3 regions of the Methylobacterium sp. CM6241 genome follow, and region 2 is predicted to be linked to each of the others. Evidence: predicted binding sites of a transcription regulator. Region 2 holds the regulator's gene; each other region holds the start of a gene.
What was found. The regulator PhoB, encoded in region 2, activates phosphate uptake and scavenging genes when phosphate is short. The targets are predictions, from matches to a motif close to TGTCATNNANCTGTCAT.
Positions count from the first base shown of each region.

Region 1 (10,419 bases), 2.3 Mb from region 2:
GGCGATAGGCCTCGCCGGGATTGCGGCTGGCGATGGCGCGCCCGTCGCCGCTCTCGGTGAGCAGCTGGGCGAGTTCGGACTTGAACGATGCCGGCACGGGGAGCGAGCGCTCGGTGAGGGAGAGCGTGCGGCCGAGTGCGGTGACGCCATCGCGATAGCGCCGAAGGGAGGCGAGCGCGTTGCGTTGAAGTGTGGCGCGCGTCACCGACGAGGTGACGTAGGGGTTGCCGTCGCGGTCGCCGCCGATCCACGAGCCGAACTGGAAGAAGGCCGGCACCTCGAACTTTTCGTCCGGGTAATATTCGGCCAGGGATTCCTCCAGCGAGTAGAGGACTTCCGGCAGCATCTCGAACAGAGTCTCGTCGAAGAAGTGCAGGCCCCAGGCCACCTCGCGCTCGACGGTGGCCTTCTCCAGATGGAGTTCGCCGGTCATCCAGACGAGCTCGATCTGGTCCCGAAGCTCGTTCATCAGGCCGTTGCGCTCACGCTCGGTCCAGCGCGGCAGTTCGAGCTCGCGCAGGACGAGATAGATGCGGCGGAACTTCTCCAGCACCGTCACACGCTTTCCCTCGGTGGGGTGCGCCGTGATGGTCGGCCGAATGCGCAGGTCCTTCAGAAGGGCGTGGATCTCGGGCGCCTTGATGCCGTTCTTGACCGCATCCGCCAGGACCGCGCTGAAGCTGCCGGAGAGTTCCGCCCGCCCCTTGCTGCGCTCCACATGGCGACGCCGGCGCATGGCGGCATTCTGCTCGGCGATCGAGAGGAGCTGGAACCAGATGCCCTGAACCTGAAGCGCGCGGGCAAGAAGCTCCGGCGAGAAATCCGAGATGTTGGCCGTGCCGAGGAGGACGGCTTCGAGTTCCGGCTCGTGGCGGCGGGCGACTTCGAGCAGGGCGTGGAAGAGTATGTCGAGCGCTTCCTTCGACGAGGTGCCGGTGATGACCGGCGGCGCGAAGGGGTGGTCGAGCGATCCGACCGGGGCGTGGAGAGTATCGGTCATCGGATGGCCACCTCGAACAGAGTTGAGCCGATGGCCGCCGACATCGTGCGGGCAACGGTGAAGAGCAGCCGCTTCGGCAGCATGGAACGCAGCGCCGGAGCGATCAAGGGGGTGGTCTAGCGGGTTGGGCGAGGCGAGCAACGCTTTACCGGAAGTGTCGGCGCTGCCCCTCACTTCCGCTCGCTCAGTCACCACCCTCCCCCGCTGAGGGGGGAGGGTTCGTCGGCTCACGCCGCGATCTTGCGCATCACCTGTTCGACCGTCGAACCAAAATCGCCGGGGCTCGGGGCGACGGTCAGGCCGTAGGAGCGCATGATCTCGGCCTTTTCGGCGGCACTGTCGCCGGTGGCGGAGATGATCGCCCCGGCATGGCCCATGCGGCGACCCTTCGGGGCGGTGAGGCCGGCGACGAAGCCGATGACGGGCTTCGTCATGTTCTCCTTGATCCAGGCCGAGGCCTCGGCCTCCTGCGGACCGCCGATCTCGCCGATCATCAGCACGGCCTTGGTCTCGGGGTCCTGCTCGAACAGGGCGAGATGGTCGAGGAAGGACGAGCCGTTGATCGGGTCACCGCCGATACCCACCGAGGTCGTGATGCCGATGCCCCGCTCCTTCATCTGAGCGGCGGCCTCGTAGCCGAGGGTGCCGGAGCGCGAGATCACGCCGACATTGCCCTTGAGGTAGATGTGGCCGGGCATGATGCCGAGCATCGACTTGCCGGGCGAGATGATGCCGGCGCAGTTCGGGCCCACCACCATGGTGCGCTTGTCCTTGGGGTAGCGGCGCAGATACCGCTTCACCCGCATCATGTCCTGGGCCGGGATGCCGTCGGTGATCGAGCAGATCAGCGCCAGGCCTGCATCGGCCCCTTCCATGATGGCGTCGGCCGCGAAGGGCGGGGCGACGAAGGTGATCGAGGTCGTGGCTCCGGTGGCCTCCACGGCCTCCTTGACGGTGTTGAACACCGGCACGCCGAGATGGGTCTTGCCGCCCTTGCCCGGGGTGACGCCACCGACGACGTTGGAGCCGTAATCCAACATCTCCTTGGCGTGGAACGTACCCTTATCGCCGGTGATGCCCTGGACGATGATCGGGGTCTTCTCGTCGATCAGAATGCTCATGACGTATCCTCCCCTCGTCTCAGTGGCTGCGCTTGGCGGCGTCGCAGGCGGCGACGGCCTTGGTGGCGGCGTCCGACAGGCTGTCGGCGGTAATGAGGTCGAGGCCGCTCTCGGCCAGGATCTTCTTGCCCGACTCGACATTCGTGCCGGCGAGCCGGACGATGAGCGGCACGTCGATCTTCACTTCCTTCGCCGCCTGGATCACGCCCTGGGCGACCCAGTCGCAGCGGTTGATGCCGGCGAAGATGTTCACCAGGATCGCCTTGACGTTGCGGTCCGAGAGAACGAGGCGGAAGGCCGTGGCCACGCGGTCGGGGCTGGCGCCGCCGCCGACATCGAGGAAGTTGGCGGGCTCGCCGCCCGCATGCTTGATCATGTCCATGGTCGCCATGGCGAGGCCGGCGCCGTTGACGATGCAGCCGATTTCACCCTCGAGACCGATATAGCTGAGATTGTGCTCGGCGGCCTGGGCCTCACGCGGATCGCCCTGCGAGGGATCGTGCATGTCGGCGATGTTGCGCCGACGGAACATGGCGTTGTCGTCGAAGGACATCTTAGCGTCGAGCGCCAGGACGCGGTCGTCCTTGGTGACGACGAGAGGGTTGATCTCCAGCATGGTGCCGTCGCAATCGCGGAACGCCCGGTAGGCGTTCATGATCGTCTTCACGGCCGCCGAGACCTGCTTGATGTTCAGGCCGAGCTGGAACGCGATCTCGCGGGCCTGGAACTGCTGCAGACCGACGGCCGGCTCGACCACGACCTGGATCAGGGCTTCGGGCTCGTTGGCGGCGATCTCTTCGATATCCATGCCGCCGCGCTGCGAGGCGATGACGCGGACGCGCTCGGCCTTACGGTCGAGGACGTAACCGAGATAAAGTTCGCGCTCGAACGGATCGGCAGTCTCGATATAGACGCGCTGAACCGGCTTGCCCTCGGGGCCGGTCTGGAGCGTCACAAGGCGTTTGCCGAGGAGGTCCTTGGCCGCGTCGCGGACCTCGTTGTAGGTCCGGCACAACTTGATGCCGCCGGCCTTGCCGCGTGCACCGGCATGGATCTGTGCCTTCACCGCCCAGAACGAGCCGCCGAGTTCGGTGGCGGCGTAAACCGCCTGGTCGGGGCTGAAGGCCACCGCGCCCTTCGGAACCGCAACGCCGAATCCGGCGAGCAGCTCCTTGGCTTGATACTCATGCACGTCCATGTGCGTTCTCCTCGGCGTTTTTCCCTGGGACAGACACTCTCGTAAATTTCACTTCACGGAAAGAGCTTCTGCTGTAATATTTTTTTACATTCTCTTTCACTCCGCCTTTAATGGCGGCTGGAATGTATCTTGTAGACAAAAAGGCCGGCTGAGTTTGTTCTCGCCGGCCTGTCGTCGATCTTAGTTCACCTTGGCCTTCACGACCTCGTAGATCTTTTCGTTCAATGGCCCCGCCGGCCCGAGCAATTCTTCGAGTTGCTTCAGGCGCTCGTCGGCAAATCCGCGATCGTCCAGACCCTTGGCGTTGACATAGACGTTGAGCGCGGCGCTGCGCAGGCCGGCATGAGCGGAGAGAACCGCGACCCCCGCATCGGAGATGACGTTGAGGTTGCCTTTCTCAGCCACGGCCTCGGCCAGGTCGATGACCTCGCGGCAGGCGCGGCAGCAGGCGAGCGGCACGTCGGTGGCGACCTTGAGCGCCTCCTGGATCCTGGCGGCACGGGCCGCCTTCTCCTCGTCGGTGCTCTTGGGCAAGCCGTAGGCCCCCATCACGGCATCGAAAGCCTCGACGTCATCGGCGATCATGCCGGTGAGTTCGGCCCGGAGCGCCTCCGATTTGCCGAGAATCTCCTTCAGCTCGCCTTCGACCTCGACGTATTTCTTCTTCCCGATGGTGAGGTTGCACACCATGCTGAGAAGCGCGGCACCCATGGCACCGGAGATGGCGGCGGCTCCGCCGCCTCCGGGAGTCGGAGCCGAGCTTGCCAGCCCGTCGAGGAAGCTCTGGATGGTTTCGTTGGCAGGTGAGGTCTTCTCGCTCATGGGTCAGGCCATCGTCTTGGCGAGGGCGTAAATCTCCTCGGCGTCGAAGACCTTCTCGGCGCTGTCGAAGAGCTGGCCGACGCAGGCGCGGTGCAGCTTCAGCTTGAGGCCGCCGATGCCGAGGGCGCCGAACACCTTCTTGCCGTGGCGTTCCTTGCCCTTGTCCATGGCGTCGATGCCGCCGAAGCCGAGGGGCGGCTGGGCGTTGTAATCGGCGATGAACTCAATGCTGGCCTCGTCCTTCCAATCGGCTTCGGCCAGAAGCTCGAGGCCGATGGCGCCGGCGGAGAAGACCAGGTTCTGGCCCTTGACGATGGCGGCGCGAGACGCGGCGTCCGGCGTGGCGGCGGCGCTGATCTCGACCTTGAAACGCTTGTTGATCGAATCGGCGGCAGCCTGAGCCTTATCGAGAGAGCGACCGCAGAGAACCACGGTGGCGCCTTCCTGAGCCAGGAGTGCGGCCGAGCGCATGCCCACCGGCCCGGTGCCGGCCAGAACGACGGCCTTCTTACCCTGGAGCGAGCCGGCAGCCTTCTGAACCAGAGCGACGCCTGCGGCGGCGGTGGTGTTCGAGCCGTTCGAGTCGAGCATGATCGAAACGCGGAAGGGGCCGAAGAAGCGCTTCTTCACCGCCTCAAACACGGCCTCGCCAGCCGCCATGCTGCCGCCGCCCACGAAGATCGCCGTGGACTTCTTCTCGGAACCGCCGCGGGTGTAGATGGTCCCGTCCACCAAGGCGCCGACATTGTCGGGCGTCACGTTGCCGTAACCGGTGATGCGATCGGCGCCACCATCGTAGCCGACGACCACGTCGAACACGCTCGGAACGGTATCGGTATCGAATTGGAACAGCAGCTTCTTGGTCATGTCGTTTCCTCTGCCCGCGTCGCTGCGCGGCTGACGTATCGTTGTCATTGGCGCGTCTCGTCAGATCGCGCGATGGACCGTCCCCATCGTCGTGGGGCGCCGCCGGCGAGACCGTAATTCCGGCTCGCCCTCGGTGCGGACTCGATCGGCGTCCGCATTCATGGTGTCCGGGGTATCGCCTTGCGACCCCCGAATGATTACGGCTCCGGGGAGCCGACTCGTCGTCGCGTTCAGCCTTCGACCACGTTCTGCGGTTTGCCCGCAACATAGGCCTCGACATTATCCACGAGCTGGTCCGCCAGGATCTGCATCGCTTCCTTGCTCGCCCAGGCCACGTGCGGCGTGACGATGAGGTTCGGCAGGTCGAGCTCGCACAGGATGTTGCCGTTCTTGGGCGGCTCGGTCATCACCACGTCGAATCCGGCGCCACCGATCGTTCCGGCTTTGAGCGCCTCGGCGAGAGCCTCCTCATCCACAAGACCGCCACGCGCCGTGTTGATCAGGATGGCGTGCTTCTTCATCTTCGCCAGCTGCTCGGCGCCGATCATGTTCCGGGTCTCCGGCGTCAGCGGCGCATGCAGGGTGATGACGTCGGATTCGGTCAGGATCGTCTCGAAATCCACGAGGCCTTCCTGCGGGAACACATCGTAGGCAATGACCTTCATGCCGAGCGCTTCCGCGCGCTTGGCGATCGACTTGCCCAGAGCCCCGTAGCCGACGATGCCCAGCGTCGAGCCGGCGATGTCGTGGATCGGATAATCGAAGTAGCAGAACTGGGTGGACTTCGCCCAATCACCCCGGCGCACCGAATTTGCATAGGGCACAATGGCGCGCCGCAGGGCGAACATCAGGCCGATCACGTGCTCGGGGACGGTGTTGAAAGCGTAATTACGGATGTTGACGACAGTGATGCCGAGTTCCTTGGCGGCCTTCTTGTCGACGACGTCGGTACCAGTGGCGGCGACAGCGATGAGCTTGAGATCGGGCAGCTGCTTTAACGTGTCGGCGCGCATCGGCACCTTGTTGATCAGCGCGATCTCGGCACCCTTCAGGCGCTCGACGATCTCTTCCGGCGTCCAGGTCGACTCGTATTCGGTATATTCATGCGGGAAATTGAATTCGCGCACCTTGGCATCGAGGGATTCACGGTCGAGGAAGACGATTTTGTGCGCCATTGGAACCCTCAAGCGACGTTCCGCGCCAAGCGCGACGTTACGCGATACACACTTCTATAGACGATGCCCCGGGGCCGGCGAGAGGCCGGCCCCGGGAAATCACGGTGATCAGGACTTCGCGAGCGGGTTTTCGCGCAGGTAGCTGGAGGCGGCGGCGACGCCGGAGCCCGGCTGCACCTTCACGCCGTTGTCGAGCATGGCCATTTCCGCGCCCGCGATGGCGCCGAGGAGCGAGAGCTCGTTCAGGTCACCCACGTGGCCGATACGAAACACCTTGCCGGCCACCTGGCTCAGACCAGCGCCGAGGGCGAGGTTGTAGCGCACGAAGGCGTGCTTGATGATCGCGGCGGCATCGACGCCCTCGGGGACGAGGATGGCGGTCACCGTGTCCGAGTTCCACTTGGCTTCCTTGGCGCAGGTCTTGAGACCCCAGGCCGCCACGGCCTGACGGGTCGCCTCGGCGAGCACGGCATGGCGGTGGTAGACGTTCTCGAGACCTTCTTCCCGCAGGCAGGCGAGTGCCTCGCGCAGGCCGTAGAGAAGCGGCAAGGCGGGGGTGTAGGGGAAGTAGCCGGCGCCGTTCTGCTTCTGGTGGTCGGCCCAGTCGAAATAGACATGCGCGAGGCGATCGTTCGGACCCGACGACGATTCGGCAGCCTTCAAAGCCTTCTGGCTGACGCAGATCACGCCGAGACCGGCGGGGAGCATCAGGCCCTTCTGCGAGCCCGCAATGGCGCAATCGACCTTCCACTCGTCGGCGTAGAACGGCAGCGAGCCGATCGAGGATACGCCATCGACGAAGAGAAGCGCAGGGTGGCCGGCCGCGTCGATCGCCTTGCGCACGGCACCGATGTCGCTGGTGACGCCGGTGGCGGTCTCGTTATGGACCGTCATGACGGCCTTGATCTCGTGGTTCGTGTCGGCGCGCAGCGCCTCCTCGATCCGCTGCGGGTTCGCACCCGTGCCCCACTCTTCTTCCTGAACGATCACGTTCAGGCCGAGGCGCTGGGCCATGTCGATCCAGAGGTGGCTGAACTGGCCGAAGCGCGAGGTCAGAACCTTGTCGCCACGGTGCAGCGTGTTCGTCAGCGCGGATTCCCAGATGCCGGTGCCGGACGCGGGGAACAGGAAGATGGTACCTTCGGTGGAGCCGAAGACCGCCTTGGTCTCTTCGAACAGGGGCTTGGTCAGCGTCGGGAAGTCGACCGAACGGTGATCTTCCGAGGGGACGATCATCGCCCGCTGAACGCGGTCAGGAATGTTCGTCGGGCCCGGAACGAACAGATGATTCCGACCCGGTCGTCTCGTTGCCGCCATGTTGTGTCTCCGGTTCTTCTTTGGTTCGCGTGCACGCAGCGCACGACGCTGGGTTCGAATACGGTGGTCTAAGGTCGCGATCCGGCTTGGGTCGACGCCAGTGCGGTTCCTAAGCTTTGGATGAGGATACGACAACGTTGCCGAACGCCCGGCTCACGTTTTTCCGGCCGGATGCGATGGCATGGTCCGCGTCAATCGACGGGTGGCGTGAGGCCAGCCCCGAGGCATCTTCGATGCCCGCGAGATCCGGAATGCTCGACGCAACCGCCTTCGACTGAATCAAGCCTCTCTCCGTTGGCCGGGGCGCGCGGTGTTCGCACACTCCCATGGCCGTGGACGTCGTTTCTCACCTCGTCGGCGACCTTGATTTTGCCTCGTGCGGGCTCCGGACACACGCTTTCCAGCGCGATCCGGTGGGTCACCTTGGACCTGACTATGCCGAGGTTCGCGGTCGAAGGAAAATGCAAAAAACTTCGTCGCCACTCAAAAAATTTGTGGCGCAACGCAGCATCTCTGCGCCTTGCTTGAAAGGGGTCCGCTGCGAAGCGAGCAGAGGTCGCGTCATCAAACTGATACGGGAATCCGGTTTGGCTCAACGCACCGAAGCCATTCGGAGTGGGTCGTGGGCGAAGATACAGAGAAGACGATCCGCGTGAGGACGCTCTTCCTGTCCGATATGCATCTGGGCACGAAGGGCTGTCAGGCAGGGTTACTGCTGGAATTCCTGCGGGATTACGACGCCGATGAGATCTACCTCGTCGGCGATATCGTCGACGGCTGGCAGCTCAAATCGGGCTGGTTCTGGCCGCAGAGCCACAACGACGTGGTGCAGAAGCTGTTGCGCAAAGTGCGCAAGGGCTCGACGTTGATCTACATCCCCGGCAACCACGACGAATTCCTGAGAGATTATCTCGGCATGACGTTCGGTGGGATCGAGGTCGTGGACGACCGGATCCACGTCGCGGCAGACGGCAAGCGCTACCTCGTCATCCACGGCGACCAGTTCGACATGGTCGTTCGGCATGCCAAATGGATCGCCTTCCTGGGTGACGGGGCTTACACGTTCGCGCTCTTCATCAACACGCATCTGAACACGATCCGGCGCCGCCTCGGACTCGCCTACTGGTCACTCTCGGCCTGGGCGAAGTTGAAGGTGAAGAACGCCGTCAATTTCATCGGAAAGTTCGAGGAGCTTTTGAGCGCGGAGGCGAAGCGCGTGGGCGCCGACGGCGTCATCTGCGGACATATCCACCATGCCGCTCACCGCCAGATCGCCGGGCTGACCTATCTGAACACCGGGGATTGGGTGGAATCCTGCACCGCCATCGTCGAGCATTACGATGGCACCATGGAGGTGCTGCATTACCCGAGCGTACTGCGGGCACGCGCTGCCGCCGAAGAGGCGGAACGAGGCGCGGTCCTCTCGAATCCGGCAAGGGCGGTCGCGTGAGGCTGCTGATCGCCACCGATGCTTGGCACCCGCAGGTCAACGGGGTGGTCCGTTCGCTCGAGAACATGGCCAGCGCCGGCCGCGAGCTCGGGTTCGAGACGGTGTTCCTGACCCATCAGGATTTCGCTTCGGTGCCGCTTCCGGGATATCCCGAGATACGGCTTTCCTATGCCACGAAAGGTAAGGTCGCACGCCTCTGGGCCGATCTTGCGCCGACCCATGTGCATGTGGCGACCGAGGGGACCGTCGGCTACGCGACCCGCCGCTATTGCCTCTCGCATGGCCGCCCGTTCACCACGAGCTACCACACGCGCTTTCCCGAATATCTCGCCGCCCGCGCGCCCGTTCCGGAGAGTTGGAGCTACGCCTGGCTGCGGCGTTTCCACGGCGCGGCGAGCGGTACGATGGTATCGACCCCATCCCTCGAGCGTGACCTCGCCTCCCGTGGGTTCGGTAACCTGATGCGCTGGACGCGGGGAGTCGATACCGACCTCTTTCGCCCCGCTGGGCCGGATGACGTCCTGCCGGATGCCCTGGTCGGGTTGCCCGGACCGTTCTTTCTTTTCGTCGGCCGACTGGCGGTGGAGAAGAACGTCGCGGCCTTCCTCGATCTCGACCTGCCGGGCACGAAGGTTGTGGTGGGAGACGGACCGGACAGGGCGCGTCTCGCCGGCCTGTATCCGCAGGCGTGCTTCCTCGGCACCCTCACCGGGGCGGCGCTCGCCCGGATCTATGCGGCGGCGGACGTCTTCGTGTTTCCGAGCCTGACCGACACGTTCGGCATCGTGCTGCTCGAAGCCCTGGCCTGTGGCGTACCGGTGGCGGCCTACCCGGTGACCGGACCGCTCGACGTCATCGGTGGCACCGGCGCCGGAATTCTCGGGCCCGACCTGCGCGAGGCCGCGCTCGCCGCTCTGTCGATTTCTCGTGAACGCTGCCGCGCGGAGGCCCTGCGCTACACGTGGAGCGAGAGCGCGCGCCAGTTCTTCACCAACATCTCGTTGGCGCACGGCACCGGCCTTCCCGTCCCCCGGCGCCGATCGTTCCGGGCCGCACCGGCCGTTTGACCCGGCGACGAGGGATGGCTCCGTGATCCCGCTGGTAGGAGAAATTGGCCTCCCACACGTTTCTGCCCGTCCATCCCGTGACCGTCGGACGGGACGGGTGTAGGCAGACGGCCCGATGCCCAGACCGTTCACCGATTCCGTCGCCCGCACCCTCCCCGCTCTCATCGGTTGCGACGAGGTCGGGCGGGGCGCTCTATCCGGCCCCGTGATCGTGGCGGCTGTGTGGTTCGATCCGGCCGTGTTCCCGGCCTCAGTGCTCGCCTGCCTCGATGATAGCAAGAAGCTCGACCGGGCGACGCGGGAGCGCCTGACTCCGCTGATCAGGGAACATGCCGAGGTTGCGGTCGCCGCCGGCTCGCGTGCTCTCGTGGACCGGATCAACATCCGCGCCGCGACCCTCGA
Region 1 is NZ_CM139246.1:2,512,250-2,522,668, reverse strand. It holds gene ACYQR9_RS11665 (phosphoenolpyruvate carboxylase) at 1-1,000, opposite strand, end outside; gene sucD (succinate--CoA ligase subunit alpha) at 1,228-2,121, opposite strand; gene ACYQR9_RS11655 (malate--CoA ligase subunit beta) at 2,141-3,319, opposite strand; gene fchA (methenyltetrahydrofolate cyclohydrolase) at 3,500-4,141, opposite strand; gene ACYQR9_RS11645 (NADP-dependent methylenetetrahydromethanopterin/methylenetetrahydrofolate dehydrogenase) at 4,145-5,008, opposite strand; gene ACYQR9_RS11640 (D-2-hydroxyacid dehydrogenase) at 5,239-6,183, opposite strand; gene ACYQR9_RS11635 (aminotransferase class V-fold PLP-dependent enzyme) at 6,292-7,500, opposite strand; gene ACYQR9_RS11630 (hypothetical protein) at 7,610-7,783, opposite strand; gene ACYQR9_RS11625 (UDP-2,3-diacylglucosamine diphosphatase) at 8,123-8,950, shown strand; gene ACYQR9_RS11620 (glycosyltransferase family 4 protein) at 8,947-10,017, shown strand; gene ACYQR9_RS11615 (ribonuclease HII) at 10,133-10,419, shown strand, end outside.
Region 1: the regulator PhoB is predicted to act here: its motif matches at 8,060-8,076, upstream of ACYQR9_RS11625 (UDP-2,3-diacylglucosamine diphosphatase).

Region 2 (10,419 bases):
ACCTATCTGGCCGAGTACGGCCGCAACTCGAAGCTCGCCGACGTGATCCGCTTCCTCAACGACATCCTGCTCTCGGCCCCCTCGATCCTCATCGGCCTGTTCGTCTACACGCTGATGGTGCGGCCGATGGGGACCTATTCGGGCTGGGCCGGCGGCGTGGCTCTCGCCATCATCGCCACCCCGGTGATCGTGCGCACCACCGAGGACATGCTGCGCCTCGTGCCCTCGACCCTGCGCGAGGCCGGCGCGGCCCTCGGTGCCCCGCCCTCCATCGTCATCAAGAGCATCACCTGGCGCGGCGCCAGCGCCGGCATCGTCACCGGCATCATCCTGGCGCTCGCCCGCATCGCCGGCGAGACCGCGCCGCTGCTCTTCACCGCGCTCAACAACAACAGCTGGTTCTCGCCCAACCTCATGGGCGGCATCCCCAACCTTCCGGTGATGATCTACCAGTTCGCGCTCTCGCCCTACTCGAACTGGCAGCAGCTCGCCTGGGCCGGCGCCCTCCTCATCACCGCTACGATCCTCGCCCTGTCGATCGTGGCCCGCTTCGTCATCAAGAGCGAGCGGGCGCGCTGATCCCGCGCCCCCGTCCCACCCCGTTTTCGACAAGGACACGCATCCGATGAACGCCGCTCCCGCGATCACGCAGGCCCAGCTGACCGGTCGCCACCAGGCCGACGATCAGGCCCCCATCCGCATCGCCGTGAAGGACCTGAACTTCTATTACGGCTCGTTCCACGGCCTGAAGTCGGTCAACCTCAACTTCCACGACCGCCAGGTCACCGCCCTGATCGGCCCGTCGGGCTGCGGGAAGTCGACCCTGCTGCGGACCTTCAACCGCATCTACAGCCTCTATCCGGAGCAGCGTGCCGAGGGTGAGATCCTCCTCGACGGGCAGAACGTGCTCGATTCGAAGGTCGATCTGAACGAGCTGCGCTCGCGCATCGGCATGGTGTTCCAGAAGCCGACGCCCTTCCCGATGTCGATCTACGACAACGTCGCCTTCGGCTTGCGTCTCTACGAGAAGCTGCCCAAGGCCGATCTCGACGTGCGCGTCGAGGAATCCTTGCGCAAGGCCGCCCTCTGGGACGAGGTGAAGGACAAGCTCAAGCAATCCGGCATGGGTCTCTCCGGCGGTCAGCAGCAGCGTCTCTGCATCGCCCGCACCGTCGCCCAGCGTCCCGAGGTGATCCTGTTCGACGAGCCGACCTCGGCCCTCGACCCGATCTCCACGGGCCGCATCGAGGAGCTGATCGAGCAGCTGCGCTCGGAATTCACGATCGTTATCGTGACCCACAACATGCAGCAGGCCGCGCGCATCTCGCAGTTCACGGCGTTCATGTATCTTGGCGAACTGGTCGAGTTCGGCCCGACGACACGGATCTTCATGAACCCCGAGAAGCGCCAGACCCAGGACTACATCACCGGCCGCTTCGGCTGAGCCCGCCGGGGCCGCGTTCCGCGGCACCGGTCCCGATCCTATGCGATGCGGGCTGCCAGGGGCGGCCTCGGTCGAGGAGTGCGAGCATGCCCAACCACATCGTCAGTTCCTACGACACGGAACTGGAAAACCTGCGCCGCTCGATTTCCGAGATGGGCGGGATCGCCGAGAAGATGATGACCGATTCCGGCAATGCCCTGGTGCGCCGGGACGTGCCCCTGGCCCAGGCTGTCATCGCCGCCGACAAGCGTCTGGACGCGATCCAGCACGAGGTCGAGGAGCGGGCGATCCTGCTCATCGCCAAGCGCCAGCCGCTGTCCATCGACCTGCGCGAGACGGTATCGGCGATCCGCGTCTCGAACGATCTCGAGCGGATCGGCGACCTGTCCAAGAACGTCGCCAAGCGCGTGGTCGCCATCGCCGATCAGATCCAGCCGCAGAAGATCGTCATCGGCGTCCAGCATATGGGCGACCTGGTGCAGGAGCAGCTGAAGGACGTCCTCGACGCCTATGGCAGCCAGGACGTGAAGGCCGCCCTCGACGTCTGGGAGCGCGACGATTCCATCGACGCCCTCTACAACTCGCTCTTCCGCGAGCTGCTGACCTACATGATGGAAGATCCGCGCAACATCTCGTTCTGCACGCATCTCCTGTTCTGCGCCAAGAACATCGAGCGGATCGGCGATCACACCACCAACATCGCCGAGACGATCCATTATCTCGTCACCGGCACGAACGAGCTCGCCGAGCGGGACCGCCCGAAGAACGACGCGTCGAACTACGCTACCGTGTCGATGCCCGCCAGCGCCTGATCGCTGCCCCTGCCGGCCGCTCCAGCACACGCTCGGCGCGGCCGTCGCGTCCATCCGGGACGGTCGCCATCACCCTGAAAACATCCGCATGAACACGCGCATCCTGATCGTCGAGGACGAGGAGGCCCTCACTCTCCTCCTCCGCTACAACCTGGAAGCGGAGGGCTTCGTCGTTGATTCCGCCGCGCGGGGCGACGAGGCCGATCTGCGCCTTCAGGAGCAGGTTCCCGATCTCGTCCTGCTCGATTGGATGATGCCCGGCCTGTCCGGCATCGAGCTGTGCCGCCGCATCCGCGCACGGCGGGAGACCGAGCGGCTGCCGGTGATCATGCTGACGGCGCGGGGCGAGGAGGGCGACCGCATCCGCGGCCTCGGCACCGGCGCCGACGATTACATCGTCAAGCCGTTCTCGGTGCCGGAGCTCCTCGCGCGGGTGCGTGCGCTCCTGCGGCGGGCCAAGCCGACCCATGTGTCGGACCTGCTGGTGGCCGGCAATATCGAACTCGACCGGGTCAGCCACCGCATCCGCCGGCAGGGCCGCGAGATCCATCTCGGGCCCACCGAGTTCAAGCTCCTCGAATTCCTGATGCAGAGCCCCGGCCGCGTGTTCTCGCGCGAGCAGCTGCTCGACGGGGTCTGGGGCCACGACGTCTATATCGACGAGCGCACGGTGGACGTCCATGTGGGCCGCCTGCGCAAGGCGATCAACCGCCCGCGCCAGAGCGACCCGATCCGCACCGTGCGCGGCTCCGGCTATTCCTTCGACGAGATGTTCTCCACGGACGAGTGAGGCCACGGCCGGCTTCGCGCCGCTCAGTCCGGAAAGAGCGTCCCCATCGTGACGATGGCGGGTCGCCTTGCCTCCGGGCGATCCTCGCGAACCGATGCCATTCCGGCCGCCACGAGATAGCGCGTTCGATCTCGGACGTCTGTCCGTTCCGGCATGTGCTCGCCCCGGGGGGCTCAGGCATTCACCCATCTGGCGGGCAGCCTGAGTCCCCCTCTTTTTACAGGGGACGGGTGGCGGGCGCGCCTGTCGAATCTTCCTGGATAGAGGGAACAGCCATTGGGCAGATGTCTGAATCCGTCAGCCCTGGGGGCGGAAATCCGACGTTTGGTGCCCGCTGCCGGGCCCACTTTCGGCCCAACGTCGACGGATCCAGCGGCCGCCGCCATCCGCTGAGAGCGGACATTGATCATGGGCGGAAACGACCGCTCCGCTATGCGGTTTATCCGCTTTCGACGTCGCTACGTCACCTTGTCAGGTGACGTCTGGCTTCAACACCCGCGTGTCATACCAACCGAGACGACGGTCATCGGCGGATCGCAAGGTGAGTTGAGCGACCGGAGCCCCGACTTCACGATCGACCAAGCGAGACCGGCGATCGGTCGGCCCATAGAGATGAGCCTCCCCCCATTGTCGAAGCGCGACGATGACGAGGAACAGGCCGCGCCCCTTCTCGGTCAGGACGTATTCCCGGTAGGCGGTCCCGTCCGAGGCGGGCGCCGTCTCCAGAATTCCCCGTTCGGTCAGGTCGCAAAGGCGGGTCGCCAGCATACCCTTGGCGATGCCGAGACCATTCTGGAACTCACTGAAGCGCCGAACACCGTCGAAAGCATCGCGGATGATGAGGAGCGACCACCAGTCGCCAATGACATCGAGCGCGCGCGCAACCGGGCACCCGGCGTTCCAGAGGCTGACGCGCTTTGCCACGAAGGTACGCTCCCGTTCCAAACTGGTCTCAATTTAGAACTGGAATGGGCCGGGTACAAGTGGTCTCAAGATGAAACCAGATTGGGTTTCATCGACAGGACCGCCATGCCGCACGGAAGAGATGAGCGAACCTCTACCGAGCCGGAGGGGGCATTGCCCAGGACGACGATCCTGATTTTCGCCGTCGCCGCCGGCTTAAGCGTCGCGAACATCTACTGCGCCCAGCCCCTGCTCGATGCGATGGCGCAGGAGTTCGGCATCTCGCCTGCCGCGATCGGGCTCGTGGTGACCCTGACCCAGGTCGGCTATGGGCTGGGCTTGATCTTCATCGTGCCGCTCGGCGATCTCATCGACCGCCGTCGCCTCATCCTCGGCCAGGGGCTTCTGTCGGTGCTCGCGCTGGTGGCAGTGGCCACGGCCAAGTCCGGAGCGATCCTGTTCGCCGGCATGGCGGCGGTTGGGTTGCTCGCCGTCGTGGTTCAGGTCCTGGTCGCATTCGCCGCGACGCTCGCGACACCGACCGAACGAGGTCGGGTGGTCGGTACAGTCACGAGCGGCATCGTGATCGGCATCCTGGCGGCGCGCTTCGCGGCCGGGATACTGGCCGATATCGGTGGCTGGCGAGCGGTCTATCTGGTCTCCGCGATCCTGTCGCTCGCCCTCGTCGGCCTGCTCGTGCGCGTCCTGCCACGGCATCGGATCCCGGCCGGAACCGGCAGCTACGTCGCTGCACTTCGCTCGGTCCCCATCCTGTTCCTCAGCGAGCCGGTCTTGATGGTTCGGGGTGTTCTCGCGCTTCTGATCTTTGCGTCGTTCAGCACATTCTGGACCGCTCTGGTGCTGCCGCTCAGTGCGCCGCCCTTCTCCTACTCCCATACCTGGATTGGCCTGTTCGGCCTCGTAGGCCTGGCGGGAGCGATGGCCGCGACGGGGGCCGGGCGGCTCGCGGACCGGGGCCATGGTCAATGGACGACAGGAGCCACTCTCGTGCTTCTGCTCGTATCGTGGGCGCCGATTGCGCTACTACCGGTATCAATTCCGGCCCTGATCTTTGGCGTCGTCCTGCTCGATCTCGCCGTGCAGGCCGTTCATGTCACGAACCAGAGCCTCATCGTCTCCCTGCGTCCCGAAGCCAGCAGCAGGCTCATCGGCGGCTACATGGTGTTCTATTCAGTGGGCAGCGCCCTCGGCGCCGCTGCTGCGACGTCCATCTATGCCCGGGCTGGCTGGCCCGGTGTCTCGGCGCTCGGAGCGACGTTCAGCGCTGCGGCCCTGCTCGTGTGGCTGTTCACCTTGCGCGCGGTGCGGACATGTCGAACGTAACTCGGTGATCCAACCGGAACGGCAGCTCCATCCTCGAGCTTCGCGGAGAACGGCCGATCCGCTCACCACCCATCTCGGACACCCAGGGCGGGTACCAACCGTCAGAGTTTGACGACGACAGGGCGCGGGTAACGGAGGAGGGCGCTGGCTGCCGTCGATGCCGGTTCAGCGGTCGAAGCGGCGCATCGAACGGCTGTCCCGTTCGGCGTTGCGCCGAATCCTGTCATCGGCACGGGCCCGATCGCGCTGGACCGTCTCCATTCGCCGGAGCGTCTCCGTCTGCTCGCGATGCGCCCGCGCCAGGTCGCTCACCGCGTTCATCGCGCGCACCCGGTTCGCATCCTGTGCTCGTGCGTCGAAGGACCATGCCGCGAGAAGTAGGGCGACGAGGGCTGTGGTGGGGCGGGGCATCTGGCTGGGACCTTCGGGTGGGGGAGGGGCGGATCGAGCTTGCGGCTCAGCATGCACCATAGTGCGTTAAATGCAGGGCTTCGCAGGATATCGTGCATTCCATGCGCGGACTGCATGAGTGGTATTTGGCGTTTGGTATACCAGCTCGGCGGGCGGGCTGTCATACATGCTGCAACGCAAACGCAATGCCCCGAGGAACACCGATATGACCGCTCTCATTCTCACCGCCGTCGCTGTCGCCGCTGCCGCCAACATCTCCCTGGTGGCCTTCGTCGCCGATCGCCTGACCCCCACCTCGAACACCTCCACCATCACGGCGGGCGAGCTCGTTCTCGTCAACGACAACGCTCCCGAAGCCCTGAAGCTCGCGGCCTAAATCTACGCGCACGGCTCCAGCGGCACCGTCATCGGCCCCGCCTTACCAGGCGGGGCTTTTTCACGTCGCGTACCGCCATAAACCCCTGTCCCATGACGGTCGAAACGGGGGTCGCGTGGCGGTCGATCCGCCCGTCTCATCCGACGGATTTCGGGGCCGATGCTTCACTCTCCCGCGCCAGCGAGGCGGCCTCGGCGAACCGGGCGCGGACCGCCTCGCTCATCCGGCCGAGGCCCAGCTGCGCGGCCATCCGCCCCTCGACGCCGGGTGCCGGATCGAGGTCGCGGGCGAGGCCGGCGAGTTCCTGGAGCGGGATGTCGGCGGGCGCTCGCCCATCCCCTCGAGCCGGCCGGAACCTCACCGGCCCGGCGGGTGCCCCCCCCGGCCAGAGAACGATGCGCTCACCCTCGCTCGTATGGGGGCAGTGGGGATCGACGGCCGCTAAAGCGCGCTGGCGCAGGCGGGCCGTGATCCGGGCAAACCCGTGGGCGCGCAGCAAGCGCTCGGCGAGAATGTCAGCGAAAACAGGACCTTCGCGCAGGACCACCTCGCTCGCCATCGCCGCCAGCGTGGCCTCGTAAGCCACATCCTGGAAGCGCGCGGCATTGGGAGAGAAGCCCGACAGGTCGGCGGGTTGATAGAGGCCGGGGGGCTCCACTCGGGGGATATCGGGAGTGTCCGGCTCGGTCGCGACCGGCTCCGGCTTCGCCCTGTCGGCGTCGAGATCGGCCCGCAACGCCGTGTCGAGCCGGTCGAGGGCGCCTTGCGAATCGTTCCACCAATCGGTGCTCCAGACCCGGTGGATGCGCCATCCGAGATCGGTGAGCACCCAATCGCGCAGTCGGTCCCTGTCCCGCGCCGTCGCCGCCCGGTGATAGGTCGCCCCGTCGCATTCGACGCCCGCGAGGTAGCGCCCCGGAGCGTCGGGATGGACGATGCCGAGGTCGATCCGAAAGGCGGAAACCCCGACCTGAGGTACGATTCTCCAGCCCCGTGCAGCCAAAGCCGCCATCACCGCGCCCTCTAACGGCGATTCGATGTCTCCCCCCGTGGGAGCGGCCGCCGTTTCGAGAGCGCCGGCACCGTGCTCGGCGAAGGCGAGGAAGTGCTTGAAATCACGCACGCCACGGGCGCTGCCACGGCCGAGATCCACCTGGTCGGCCCGCATCGAAGCGAAGACAACGAGCTCCCGCCGGGCCCGGGTGATCGCCACGTTGAGGCGTCGGTGACCGCCCTCGCGGTTGAGCGAACTGATCTGTCCGGTGATCCGGCCCGTGGCATCCGGCCCTGCCGCCACCGAGAACAGGATCACGTCGCGCTCGTCGCCCTGCACGGTCTCGAGGTTCTTCACGAAGACCGGCTCTTTCCAGATCCGCCCGTCGAAGAACTGCTCCAGCTCTGGCCTACCCCGCCTCTCGGCATCGAGCAGATTCTCGATCAGGCGCTGCTGCTCGCCATTGAAGGTGACGATGCCGAGCGAGCGCTCCTCCGCCGCGAAGGCGGGGTCCGAAAGGCGGGCGACCACCTCTGCCACCAGGGCGCGCGCTTCGGGCCGGTTCACCCGCGCCCCGCCGCGCTCGTAGAGCCCATCGGCCACGAGCTGGAGCCGCACCGCCCGGTCCTCGGTGACGGGGGAGGGGAAGGTGACGAGCCCGCCGCGATAATAGTGGCGGTTGGAGAAGGCGATGAGGCTCTCGTGCCGGCTTCTGTAGTGCCAGGCGAGGCGCCTTTGCGGCAGGTGCGCCGCCAGACACTCGTCGAGGATGCTCTCCTGATCGGCGACGTCGAGACCGTCCGAGATCTCGTCGACCCCGCGATCGCCCACATTGGTGGGCGGCAATTGTTCGGGATCGCCGACGATGACCACCTGCCGGCCCCGCGCGATGGCACCGATGGCATCCCACGGCGCGATCTGCGAGGCTTCGTCGAAGATGACAATGTCAAACGGCTTCGCCTCGGCCGGCCAATATTGGGCGATGGAGAGTGGGCTCATCATCAAGCAAGGCGTCAGGCGGGTCAGCGCGTTCGGCATCCGCGCGAAGAGCTGGCGCAGGGGTATGTGCCGGGCGCGCTTGGTAATTTCCCGCGCCAGCGTGCCCCATTCGGGATCGGTGCCGAAGGCGCCGGCGAGCGGTACGCCGCCACCGATGCGGGCACGCACCGCCGCCCCGGCGAGGCCGGAGAGCCGGGAATCTGCCTCGCCGAAGCCCCGGATCGCCTCTTCGTGGCGCTGGCCCATGAAGTCGCGCAGGCGGATGTCTTCGGTCGCCGCGTGGTCGATCCACCAGCGCGCATAGGCGCCCTCGAAGGCCGGGAGGATGGCGTCGTCCCTCAGCGTTCCCGCCTCGATCTCGGCGACGAGCGGCCCGAGCCCCGCCTTCGTCGCCGCGCTCGCTGCCACCTGCCAACCTGCCCAGGCCTGCGCTTTGGGCAGCGCCCTCCGCCAGCCTTCCGCAACGGCGAGGGTGCCGGCCACCCAATCGCCCTCCGTCTCCACCGGGCGGTCGGGCTTGGCCCTGCCGGCCAGACGCCCGAGCGTCTCGATCGCCTTCACGGCGGCGCTTCTCCGCGTCGTGAAATCCTCCTTTGCCAAGGCCAGGCTGCCGCCAGGTTCGAGCCTGCCATCCTCTGTGTCGAGGAACGCGGCGAGCCTCGCGCGGACGATGTCCGGGCCTCCGACGAGCGGCGCCATGGAGGTGATGACCGGTGCGAGCCGCGTCGCCCAGGCCATCGGAGCGCTGAAAAGGTCGGCGGGGGCCGCCGGATCCGACCAGGGATGCCCGAGTTCCACGGTGGCGCTCTCCAGAACTTCCGTCGGAGCGGGTCTTGTCGCCTGCAGGGCCTTGATCTCGGCGAGGGTGACGAGCTCTGGCCCGATATCCTCCGGTGCATTCCCTTGCGCGAAGGGGGCGAGCAGGTCGCGGACCCGGCCGAGGCGCCACCCCCGCAGGAAGAAGTTCGAGGCTTTCGCTTCGCGCCACTCGGCCAGCAGGCGGTCGAGGTCGTTGCCGAACACAGAGGAGGCGTAAGGGACGAAGAGCCGGGCATTCAGCCGGGCGAGCTCGTCCTGTCGGGTGCGACGCGCCTCGACGGCTTGGCGCAAGGCCGCGCCTTCGGGGCCGAGGAAGCGCAGGCCCATTCGCGCCTCCGGCCGGAACAGGGCAATGGCGAGGGAGGACAGCGCGCGCAGGCCGTCATAGGTCCGGCCGAGGGGCGTCAGGCCCATCGCCTCGGCGAGACGTTGGCCGGATGTCGCGAAGTCCGGCAGCGTGCGGGCGAGTTCGGGAACGGCCTGTTCCATCTCGGCCCGCCACAGGGGCGACCAAGCGATGGCGCCGATGCCCCGGAGGGGATGGTTCGCGATGTCCCCGACGATGGGGCGAAGGGCGGCAAGCTCACCGCACTGAACGCGCAGGTTATCCCGGTGGCCGGGCGCGGAGGTCGCGTCCTTCGGCCAGACGAGGCTGAGACCCTCCCGGCCGGCCTGCCGGTCGGCGATGACCCGCGCCATGGCCGTATGGGCGCTGAGGCCGTTCGCCCGTGTGGTGTGCAAGCTCTCAACCACGCCGTTCAGGCCCTCTCGGCGGCGCTGGAGATCGGTGGCCGCGTCCTCCCAGGGGACGTTCTCGCCGCCCCTCGCGGTCCAGGCCTCGCGTAGCTGCGCGATGACGTGCGTCTTCTGGGCCTTAGCCGCATGGACTTCGAGGCAGCAGGCGCCCAGCCCCACCGCGTCGAGGCGCCGGCGCACCACCGCCAGGGCGGCGCTCTTCTGCGAGACGAACAGCACCGTACGCCCGAGCGCCAGACAATGCGCGATCATGTTGGCGATGGTCTGGCTCTTGCCGGTGCCGGGGGGGCCGAAGAGCACGAAATCCTTGCCCGAGGCCGCCGCTAGGATCGCCGAGAGCTGAGAGGAATCGGCGAGCAGCGGTGCAAAGATGCCGGAGGGCGGATGCTCCGCGTCGAGACGTTCCGGCACGGGAAAGCCCATGCCGTCGCCGTAGGCCTGTTTCGGCGTGTCGAGGAGGTGGCGCACCACCGGGCTGCGCTTCAGGAGGTCCGTCCGCTCGCTCAGATCCTTCCACATCAGAAATTTGGTGAAAGAGAAGGCCGAGAGCACCACCTCGGTCGTGACCTCGAACCCCTTCAGGTCGCGGATATGGGTGCGCACGATACGCCAGACGGCCTCGACATCGATGCCGGATTCATCGCCCGGCAAGCCCTCGGCGAAATCTGGCATGTCGAGGTCGAAATCCTGGCGCAGCATCTCCAGTAGCGTCGGGTTGAGGCGCGCCTCCTCGTCGTGCCGGACGAGACGGAAGCCGGCGCGGACGCTCGC
Region 2 is NZ_CM139246.1:200,789-211,207, reverse strand. It holds gene pstA (phosphate ABC transporter permease PstA) at 1-579, shown strand, start outside; gene pstB (phosphate ABC transporter ATP-binding protein PstB) at 626-1,444, shown strand; gene phoU (phosphate signaling complex protein PhoU) at 1,531-2,256, shown strand; gene phoB (phosphate regulon transcriptional regulator PhoB) at 2,345-3,046, shown strand; gene ACYQR9_RS00990 (winged helix-turn-helix transcriptional regulator) at 3,518-3,970, opposite strand; gene ACYQR9_RS00985 (MFS transporter) at 4,076-5,293, shown strand; gene ACYQR9_RS00980 (hypothetical protein) at 5,459-5,704, opposite strand; gene ACYQR9_RS00975 (hypothetical protein) at 5,910-6,080, shown strand; gene ACYQR9_RS00970 (DUF3320 domain-containing protein) at 6,217-10,419, opposite strand, start outside.

Region 3 (10,419 bases), 340 kb from region 2:
TCATTCGTCTGCGGAGCGCGGGCTCAAAGTGCCTCGCCGGCCATGTAGTCGATACGAAGACGTCCTGATCGGTGATAGCGGCATTAATATCCTGACGGGCTTGGCCGGTAACGATTTCCTCCGGGGAGTAGGAGCATCCGATACACTGATCGGCGGCGACGGCAATGATAAGCTGGCAGTTACCAATGCACCAACGCTGGTCGACGGGGGAGATGGGCAGGACAGGCTCCTGCTTCTTGGACCCGATACTTTCACGTTCACAGACGCAAGCTTCAAGAGTATCGAGACGATCTATGTGCGCGGAGCACTGACCCTCGATCTGTCGGGCGTGACCGCAGGCACCACGGTCAACCTGCAGAACGCCAAGGATACCTTCGCCACGGTGTCGGGGACAAAGGGGAACGATGTCATCAGGGCCGGCGAGGGTGACACGGTGATCGATGGCGGCACCGGTAACGACAAGCTGTATGCTGGTGGGGGAGCTGATACCTTCACTTTCAAAATGAATTTCGGGATGGATAACGTCTATGGTTTTGCGAAGGGCTTCGATCATTTCGACGTGTCAGCCCTTGTGAACAGCTTCGAGGATATCAACCTTACTATGTTGAACGGGGGGTGCGGACACTCTTGTCACGTTCGATGATGTTGCTCTTGGCAACAGTATCATCCTGAGAAATGTTGCTAAGGGATCCTTGCGTGGGGCGGACTTTGGACTCCTGATCTAGTAGTATGTCGGTAATTTACTTCTAGAGGGTAGTCTGAATCGTCTTACGAAATGAGGATGCAGGACGGGGCGGAACGAAGCTAACGGAAGAGATGTCCAGCGACGGCCTGCCGCACGCTGGACGCGAATAGCGACGATGAAGACCTCGGACGACGCGACGTTATTTTCCGCCCAGTCCGACGAACCTTGGCGAAGTGCAGATGCTGCAGGCAAGCACAGGCGATGTTCATCATCACTGCATGCCCTTCCACGAGCGCTTGGCCCAGCACGGCCCGCCGAAAAATGTCGCGCACGCGACCGTGATGCGAAGGCGACTGGTGACGCTCAGCGCGATCCCTCGCGAATGCACGTCATGATGGCCAATCACGGCTCGACCATCGACGTCGTCGCTTCGCCCCGTCCCTGTGAGTCGTCTGATCCATCGGGAGAATACGATGGCAGCAGACGCGCCTCGTCGTCATCACAGTGTCGCCCAGCCTTGCGATCCAGCGCGATAGTGAGCCGGTATTTTGCCGGCCATGTTCGCCGCGAACGCATTATGCAGCATCTTCTCATTGAGGAATCGTCCCTCCCGGGGCTGATCTTCGCCCTCGCCTTCGACACGGATGGACGGGGACGCCAGGTTGCGCTGGGGGACGAGCTTCCTTCCCTCGGTGACCCGGAACACGGCTTCGTTTGGCTTCACGTCGATCTCGTCGATGCGCGGACCGAGGCGCTGATCCTTGAGGGACGCCTCGGCCCGCCCCGTCTCGCCGCCGCAACCTTCGCCCGCGACGAGCATCAGCGTGTCGTCGTCGATGGCCCTCATGCCGGCTTCGTCATCGCGGACCGGGAACGCGCTTTCGACGGCTCGTCGAGCGAAGAGCCGAACGGCCGCCTCCATTGCGTTCTCGGTCCAGGCTATCTGGTCAGTGGCCGTCGCCATGCCACGGCCTGCGCGGTCGCCGCCCGCGACGCGGTCCTGTCCGGCACCCTCGTTCCCGGCCCGGCAAAGCTACTGGAGCGCTTCGTCGGCAGCACCATCGCATCACTCAATGCCACGTCCGATCGCCTGTCCTCCTCCCTCGATGCCATCGAGGACGACATGCTCGACGAGGCCAAGGCCGACGATGCCAGGCCGTTGGGACCGATCCGCCGCCAATCCGTGCGCTCCCACCGTCAACTCGCCGGCTTACGCGCGGTGTTCCACCGGCTCGAGGATGAGGCCGCCATGGAGGGCGACCAATTGCCGGAAGCCGTCGGCGCCATGGCGGCGCGCGTGGTCCAGCGCCTCGATTCGCTCCACCGGGACATGCATGTCCTGTCCGAGCGCAGCCGGCTTCTCCAGGACGAGATCGCCGCCCGCACGACCGCGCTGACCAACCGCCAGCTCTTCACCCTCTCCATCCTCACGGCCCTGTTTCTGCCGCCCACCCTGGTCACGGGCGTCTTCGGCATGAACACCAAGGGCCTGTTCTTTTCCGAATCCGACAGCGGCTCCATGATCGCCCTGATCATCGGCGCGCTCGCGGCGCTGGCCGTCTATGTCGTCATCCGCCGGCTCAATCTCGCCGGCCGGCCTGGTTGATCCCGAACGCGAACGCGCCCACACACCCTCGATTCATCCGACCACCGGAGCCTTCCCCCGCATGGACTTCTTTCGCCGCTTCACCGTGCTCATGTGCGCGCCTAACTTCGACCCGGACGACCTCGAGGGCGTGCGCGTCCAGCAGATCATCGGCTCTGTGGAGAAGCTCGGCTTCGAAGTGGTCCGCGCCCGCCGCGTGGAGGACGCAGCCATCGCGGTCCAGACCGATGCCGCCATCGGCTGCATGGTGGTGGATTGGGGCAAGCGCGGCCTCGACGGCAAGGCGGCGGCCCTCATCAACCTGATGCGGAAGCGTGGGCTCGAAATGCCCATCGTCATCATGGTCCGCCGCAAGCGCCTGGAGGACATCCCCGTCGAAGTGCTCGACTTCATCGACGGCTACATCTTCCTGGCCGAAGAGACCCCGGACTACATCGCCCGCGGCCTGGTGAGCCGCGTGAAGCAATATGCCGAGACCCTGAAGACGCCGTTCTTCGGCGCGCTGGTGGACTATGCCGAGCAGGGCAACCAGCTCTGGACCTGCCCCGGCCATAACGGCGGCATCTTCTACAACCGCTCGCCGATCGGGCGTATCTTTGTGGAGCATCTCGGCGAGGCCGTGTTCCGCGACGACCTCGACAATTCCGTGCTCGATCTCGGCGACCTTCTGGTCCACGAAGGCCCGGCCTTGAAGGCGCAGAAAGAAGCCGCCGTCATCTTCGGCGCCGAAAAAACCTATTTCGTCCTCAACGGCACCTCGGCCTCCAACAAGATCGTGCTCTCGGCCCTGGTGGCGGAGGGCGACCTCGTCCTGTTCGACCGCAACAACCACAAGGCGGCCCATCACGGCGCCCTGTTCCTCGGCGGCGCGGTTCCGGTCTTCCTGGAGACCGACCGCAACTGCTTCGGCCTGATCGGCCCGATGTATCACGAGGCCCTCGACGAGGCGGCCATCCGTGAGAAGATCCGCACCAACCCCCTCATCACTGACAAGGAAGCCTGGAAGCGCGAGCGCCCGTTCCGCGTGGCGGTGGTGGAGCAGTGCACCTATGACGGCACCATCTACAACGCGCAGATGATCCTCGAGAAGATCGGGCATCTCTGTGACTACATCCTCTTCGACGAGGCCTGGGCGGGCTTCATGAAGTTCCACCCGCTCTTCGCCGGTCGCTTCGCCATGGGACTGAAGGGCCTCGACGAGACCTCGCCGGGCATCATCGCCACGCAATCGACCCACAAGCAGCTGGCAAGCTTCTCACAAGCCTCGCAGATCCATACCAAGGACAGCCATATTCGCGGCCAGACCCGGCGCATCGAGCACCGGCGCTTCAACGAGACCTTCCTCGTCCACGCCTCGACCTCGCCGTTCTACCCGCTCTTCGCCTCGCTCGATGTCGGCGCGCAGATGATGAAGGGCCGCTCGGGCGTCGTCCTGTGGGACGACACGATCCGGCTCGGCATCGAATGGCGCAAGAAGGTCCGTGCCATCCGCCGCGAATTCGAGGAGAAGGAGGGCGATCCTCTGCGCCGCTGGTTCTTCGACCCCTTCGTGCCGGACACGGTGAAGGGCCCGGAGGGCAAGGTGCCGTGGGAGAGCGTCTCGACGGACGAGCTCGCCAGCGACGCGAAATACTGGGAGCTGACCCCCGGTGCCGCCTGGCACGGCTTCAACCATGTGGCGCCGAACTACGCCATGACCGACCCGAACAAGCTCACCGTGCTCACCCCCGGCTTCGACCGGCGCACGGGGGAATATGCCGAGCACGGCGTGCCCGCGCCCATCGTGGCCCAGTACCTGCGCGAAAACCGCATCGTGCCGGAGAAGAACGACCTCAACTCGCTCCTATTCCTGCTGACGCCGGGCGTCGAATCCTCCAAGGCCGGCACGCTCATCTCCGGCCTCGTGGCCTTCAAGCGCCTGCATGACGAGAATGTGCCGCTCGAGGATGCCATGCCGGAATTCGTCCGGCGCCGGCCGAACCGCTACAAGGGCGTACGCCTGCGCGACCTCTGCGCGGATTTCCACGCCTTCCACCGCGAGCACGGCACCAGCACCCTTCAACGCAAGCAGTTCGAACCCGGCCACCTGCCCGAGATGGTCATGACTCCGAAGGAGGCGGTGCAGCAGCTCACCCGCAACAACGTCGATTACGTGCCGATCGCGGAAGCGGAAGGTCGCGTGGCGACGACCTTGCTTCTGGTCTACCCGCCGGGCATCGGCACGGTGCTGCCGGGCGAGCGACTGGACGAACGGGCGAAACCCATGCTGGACTACTTCAAGATGTTCGAGCGCTCCGCGAACCTGTTCCCAGGCTTCGAGGCCGAGATTCAGGGCGTGTTCCGCAACGTCGATCCCGACGGGACGATCCGGTTCTACACCTATGTCATGCGCGAGAATCGCCCGTGAGTCCGGAAGGGCCGCCCGCCGCCTCCGATACCGGGATCATCATCCGGCCCTCCTCGGATGCGGACGTGCCGGCCATGGTGGCAATCTACGCCCACCATATCCGGCGGGGCGTAGGTGATGTGGGGGATTTTGAAGCGGATCCGCTCCATCCCGACGACCTCAAGCGCCGCCGCAAGGCCATGCGCAAGAGGCGTCTGCCGCATCTTGTGGCCGACCGCGATGGGGTGGTGGCGGGCTACGCTTACGCTGTCCCGTTCCGGAAGCGCCCGGCCTATCGCTACACGCTCAAGCACTCGATCTACGTTCATCACGAGCACCTGAACGCCGGCATCGGGCGACGCCTGCTGCCGGCTTTGATCGAGGCCTGCGCCGCCGGCGGCTACCGCCAGATGATCGGCTATATCGACGCGCAGAACGAAGCGTCCCTGCGGCTCCACGAGACCTGCGGCTTCGTCCGTGTCGGCCTGTTGCCGGCGGTGGGCTACAAGTACGGCCGCTGGAGCGACAGCGTCATGGTCCAGCGGGCACTCGGCACCGGCGCCACCGACCAGCCCGGCACCTGGACACGATCGGTTGAGGCGCTGGTGGCAGGGCACGATTGGATGGGGAAGTAGCACTTCCCCATCGGGCCGGTACGGAGCGCGTCAACTCCCGCGACATCGCTCTCCATCAGGCATTTTCGAGCCCGGCATCGACCCTCGCCGCCACGTCCTGCGAGACGTCCAGGGCCTCGGCCAATCGCTTCAGGAACTCCCGCTCCTGCAGTGTATCGGCATTGATGGCCAGACGCGCTGCCGCATAGAGGCGGGCACCCTTCTCCGGCGAATCCACGCGTTCGGCGAGTTCGTCGATCTCGGCCGGGTCGGCCAGCTCCTTTTCGAGCCAGGCGCGGCCATCCTTGTCGATACCGGCCGCCTCTACCACCTCGTCGAGGCGCTGGCGCTCCTGCGTGTCCACGATGCCGTCGGCCAAGGTCGCCGCCACCATGGCGCGCAGCATGATGCGGGCCTCGTCCTCGCCGACTTGGCTGAGATCGGGGGTTTCGGGCTCATGGGAAGGACGGAGTGCTAGAAGAGCCAGGCCCGCGACGAGGGCGAGCCCACCGAGGGCGGCCGTGGCGGCGATCCCGCCCTTGCGTGAGCGCACGAGCGCGTCGACGATCTGTCTTGCATCGGCCATGGTGGTCATCCTGAAGGCGGGTTGAGGATCAGACCAGAAACGGACGAGACCCATCCCGGGTTCAAGGCGGGCCGTGCGGTGGAATCAGCCTGCCCCGCTTGTGCCGCACGGAACGGACACGATCTGTGGCGGGTCCGTGCAGCGCCAAGGGAGCCGCAAGGCAGCCCCAAGGACGATCTTCCATGACCATCACCTCCATCGAATCCCGACTTTCGGTCTCCGGCCAGCCGAACGAAGCCGAGATCGCCGACTTGGCGGGAAAAGGGTTCGCCCTGCTGATCAACAACAGGCCCGAGGGGGAAGAACCCGGCCAATTGGGCACGGAGGCCGAAGCCGCAGCCGCTAGGGCGGCGGGGCTGGCCTATCTCCATCTTCCGGTTACCGGCCCAGGCATCACACTCGACGACATCGCGCAGTTCCGCGACGCCGTGGAAGGAGCGTCCGGCCCAGTCCTCGCGCATTGTCGTAGTGGTACCCGCTCGCTCACCCTCTGGGCTTTGAGCGAGGTGTTGGCGGGACGCTTGAGGCGCGATGACGTCGCGGCCTATGGCCGGGAACGGGGCTTCGACCTCAGCGGCGCAATTCGCTGGCTCGACGCGCATGGCGAGGGGATCGTCGAGGATTGAAGCCGCAGGTGGCGGTCCGCAACATTGGATCAAGCCCGTGCTGTTCGCGGCGACCGCTATGGGAGATCGGGTCCAGACGCTTCCCGATCCGAGGCCTGCACCGTCTGGCGGTCGACCTCGTCCCTGATACGGCGGCCCGCCATCAGGATCTCGAGAAGGAAGGCGACGATGGCCGCCACCGTGCAGACCAGGGCGACGCCGAAGCATCCGAACAAGACGGAGGCCGTGGCGGCATCGCGCAAGGCCCCGACGAAAAGCGTGAGCACCGCGACGCCGGTCATGATGCTGCCGAAACAGGTCAGCACCACAGCCACATCGAGCATGAAGGAGTGCTGACGCAGATAGGCCAGTTGGCGCGACAGGTGCGCCGCCTCGGCCGCATCCGCCTTCTGCAAGCTGGCGGCGGCATCATCGACACGGTCGGCCACCCGCCCAAGGCGCGTTGAGAAGACATTGAGCAGCGTCGCCAGCGCCGTCAGCAGGAAAGCGGGAGCGAGCGCGACCTGAATGACGTGGGCGATGTCGTCGGGAGCGAGGAGAGAACCGGAAGCCACCATGACGTGGCGTTACGCCATGCCGAGCAGCCCCGGAAGATCCCTCCTCGCTGCGACCGCCGTTCCTAGACCCAGACCCTCGAACGGGGTGGAGGCGGGGTCGTCAGGTATAGATCATCATCTCCGCCGATGGACCGATGGTAAAGACGGCGCGGATAAGTAAGGCAGGCGCCACTGGGCCCAGATGCGACGAAGCCCCGCAACGAGTGATGCGGGGCTTCTCTTGTCGGATGAGGCTGAAATGTCTTCGCTCTTGGTGCAGGTCTTCCGTGCAGTTGCTATTGCGGGCAGCGGTGACGCTGACCATCATTGCCCAGATAGGTGCCCGATCGCTGATCGTAGGAGCGGAAGCGCTGGATGCAGTAGGCGACGTCCTGATCGGACCCGCCGACATCCTGCTGAACCTCGACGGCGCCACCATAATAGGCTGGGGCATAGCCGCCGCCGTAATAGCCACCGTTATCGTAGTAACCGCTGCCATAGCCGTAACCGATTCCGGCTCCAGCCAAGCCTAGCCCCAAACCAAGACCGAGTCCGCCGTAGCCGTATCCCCGGCCGTAGCCACGATTGTAGCCATACCCGCGGTGATGACCGTAGCCGCCACGGTTGAAGCCACCGCCGGAGTTCGGACCGGCGGCGATCCCGCCCTGTCCGCGTCCACCGCCCCAGCCTCCCTGGCCAGCGCCCCCCAAGGCAGCGGGACCGCCGCCAGCACCGCCACGGCTCAAGCCGCCACCGCCCCAGCCTCGCCCACCACCGCCCGCAGCCGCGAGTCCCGCGCCGCCAGCACCTCCACGGCTCATTCCACCGCCGCCCCAGCCGCCGCCTCCACCACCCGCGGCGAGCCCACCGCCGCCACGGCTCATGCCACCGCTGCCACCGCCACTACCCCAGCCGCCTCCGCGAGCGTCGGCGGTTGTCGGAACGAACGCGACCGCGCCGAGCAATGCGGCGGATGCGAGAATGAGTTTGTTCATGGAACGCCAGCCTGATTGTTTTTTGGAATTGATGACTGACAACGCGCCGTCAGCAGGGAAGGCTCCATTATGGGAGGGCCTTTGACGGACTGAAATATGCCGCACCGAAAATGGACTGTGCTTGCGGATGAAATCGAACACTACGGTCGCGGAGAGCTTAACGGCCCGACCCGAACGATCCGCGATCGGCGCGACGTCATCGTTGCCGTGGTGGGAGTCCTTGCATTCGACTGGGGATGTCGGCTCCGGCGATTGACAAAGGCGCGGCGAACGCAGACTTTCGAATCGTTCCGAGGGGGGCCCCGTTCAGGGGGCTGAGATAGGGCCGCAGCCCTGACCCTTGAACCTGATCCGGCTCATACCGGCGGAGGGACGGGAACTACGCTTGGGTTGTCTGCTCCAAACGAGCGGGTGCCCGTCGTCCTGACGTACCGTTGCGAACCGGATCGCCTCCCACGCCAGGAGCGAATCCGATATGAACGCACCCGTCCTTCCCAAAGACCTTTCCGGACAAGAACCCGCCAAGGGGCAGCCGCAAGCGGTGACCACCGGCCCGATCATGGGCTCGCGCAAGGTTTATGCGAGCGTGGCCGGCCGTGACGACATCCGGGTGCCGTTCCGCGAGGTCACGTCGAGTGATCCGAAGGAGGCGCCGGTGCGGGTCTACGATCCGTCTGGCCCCTATACCGAGACCGATGCCCGGATCGACCTGAATGCCGGCCTGCCCCTGCTGCGCGACCCGTGGATCGCCAAGCGCGGCTACGCCACGATCACGCCGCGCGCGGTCAAGCCCGAGGACAACGGCTTCGTGCCGGAGGACAAGCTCGTCGCCCCCTGTCCGGCGATGCGCCAGATCCGCAAGGCCGGCTCCGGCCAGATGGTGACGCAGTACGAGTTCGCCAAAGCCGGGATCATCACCGAGGAGATGATCTACGTCGCCCACCGCGAAAACCTCGCCCGCGAGACGATGCTGGAAGGCGCGCAGACCGCGCTGGCCGACGGCAACAGCTTCGGTGCCTCGCTCCCCGCTTTCATCACCCCCGAATTCGTGCGCGACGAGGTGGCGCGCGGCCGCGCCATCATCCCGGCCAACATCAACCACCCCGAGGTGGAGCCGATGGCGATCGGCCGCAACTTCCTCGTCAAGATCAACGCCAATATCGGCAATTCGGCCGTGACTTCGTCGGCAGCGGAAGAGGTGGAGAAACTGGTCTGGGCGACCCGCTGGGGCGCCGACACGGTGATGGACCTCTCCACTGGTCGAAACATCCACAACATCCGCTCGTGGATCGTGCGCAACTCGCCCGTGCCCATCGGCACCGTGCCGATCTACCAGGCGCTGGAGAAGGTCGGCGGCGATCCGCTGAAGCTCGACTGGGAGGTCTTCAAGGATACCCTCATCGAGCAGGCCGAGCAGGGCATCGATTACTTCACCATCCATGCGGGCGTCCGCCTGGCCCATGTGCCGCTCACCGCGCGCCGGGTCACCGGCATTGTCAGCCGAGGCGGCTCGATCATGGCGCGCTGGTGCCTCGCCGGTCACCGGGAATCGTTCCTCTACGAGCGGTTCGACGAGATCTGCGACATCATGAGGGCCTACGACGTCTCGTTCTCGCTGGGCGACGGCCTGCGCCCTGGCTCCATCGCGGATGCCAACGACGCGGCGCAGTTTGCGGAACTCGAGACCCTCGGCGAGCTGACGAAGATCGCCTGGGACAAGGGCTGCCAGACCATGATCGAGGGTCCCGGCCACGTGCCGATGCACAAGATCAAGGTGAACATGGAAAAGCAGCTGGAGGAGTGCGGCGAGGCGCCGTTCTACACCCTCGGCCCGCTGACCACCGATATCGCACCGGGCTACGACCACATCACGTCGGGCATCGGCGCCGCCATGATCGGCTGGTTTGGCTGCGCCATGCTCTGCTACGTCACCCCGAAGGAGCATCTCGGCCTGCCCAACCGCGACGACGTCAAGGAAGGCGTCATCACCTACAAGATCGCGGCCCATGCCGCCGATCTCGCCAAGGGCCATCCGGCGGCGCAGCTGCGCGACGACGCCCTGTCACGCGCCCGGTTCGACTTCCGCTGGGAGGACCAGTTCAACCTGTCGCTCGATCCCGACACGGCGCGCGCCTACCACGACGAGACCCTGCCGAAGGACGCCCACAAGGTTGCGCATTTCTGCTCGATGTGCGGCCCCAAATTCTGCTCGATGAAGATCACGCAGGATCTGCGCGCCGAGGTCCTGGCGATGGAGGCGGCCGGTCAGGTGTTGGGCGAGGCGACGCCCATGAGCCAGGCCGAACGCGAGGCGGGAATGGCGGCCAAATCCGCCGAGTTCCAGGCCGAGGGCGGCAAGCTCTACGTCGACGCGGCCGAATAGGC
Region 3 is NZ_CM139246.1:539,850-550,268, reverse strand. It holds gene ACYQR9_RS02635 (M10 family metallopeptidase C-terminal domain-containing protein) at 29-643, shown strand; gene ACYQR9_RS02630 (CorA family divalent cation transporter) at 1,263-2,291, shown strand; gene ACYQR9_RS02625 (Orn/Lys/Arg family decarboxylase) at 2,353-4,698, shown strand; gene ACYQR9_RS02620 (GNAT family N-acetyltransferase) at 4,695-5,312, shown strand; gene ACYQR9_RS02615 (DUF533 domain-containing protein) at 5,368-5,877, opposite strand; gene ACYQR9_RS02610 (protein tyrosine phosphatase family protein) at 6,060-6,503, shown strand; gene ACYQR9_RS02605 (DUF2721 domain-containing protein) at 6,560-7,060, opposite strand; gene ACYQR9_RS02600 (BA14K family protein) at 7,336-8,034, opposite strand; TPP riboswitch at 8,318-8,424, shown strand; gene thiC (phosphomethylpyrimidine synthase ThiC) at 8,510-10,417, shown strand.
Region 3: the regulator PhoB is predicted to act here: its motif matches at 1,180-1,196, upstream of ACYQR9_RS02630 (CorA family divalent cation transporter).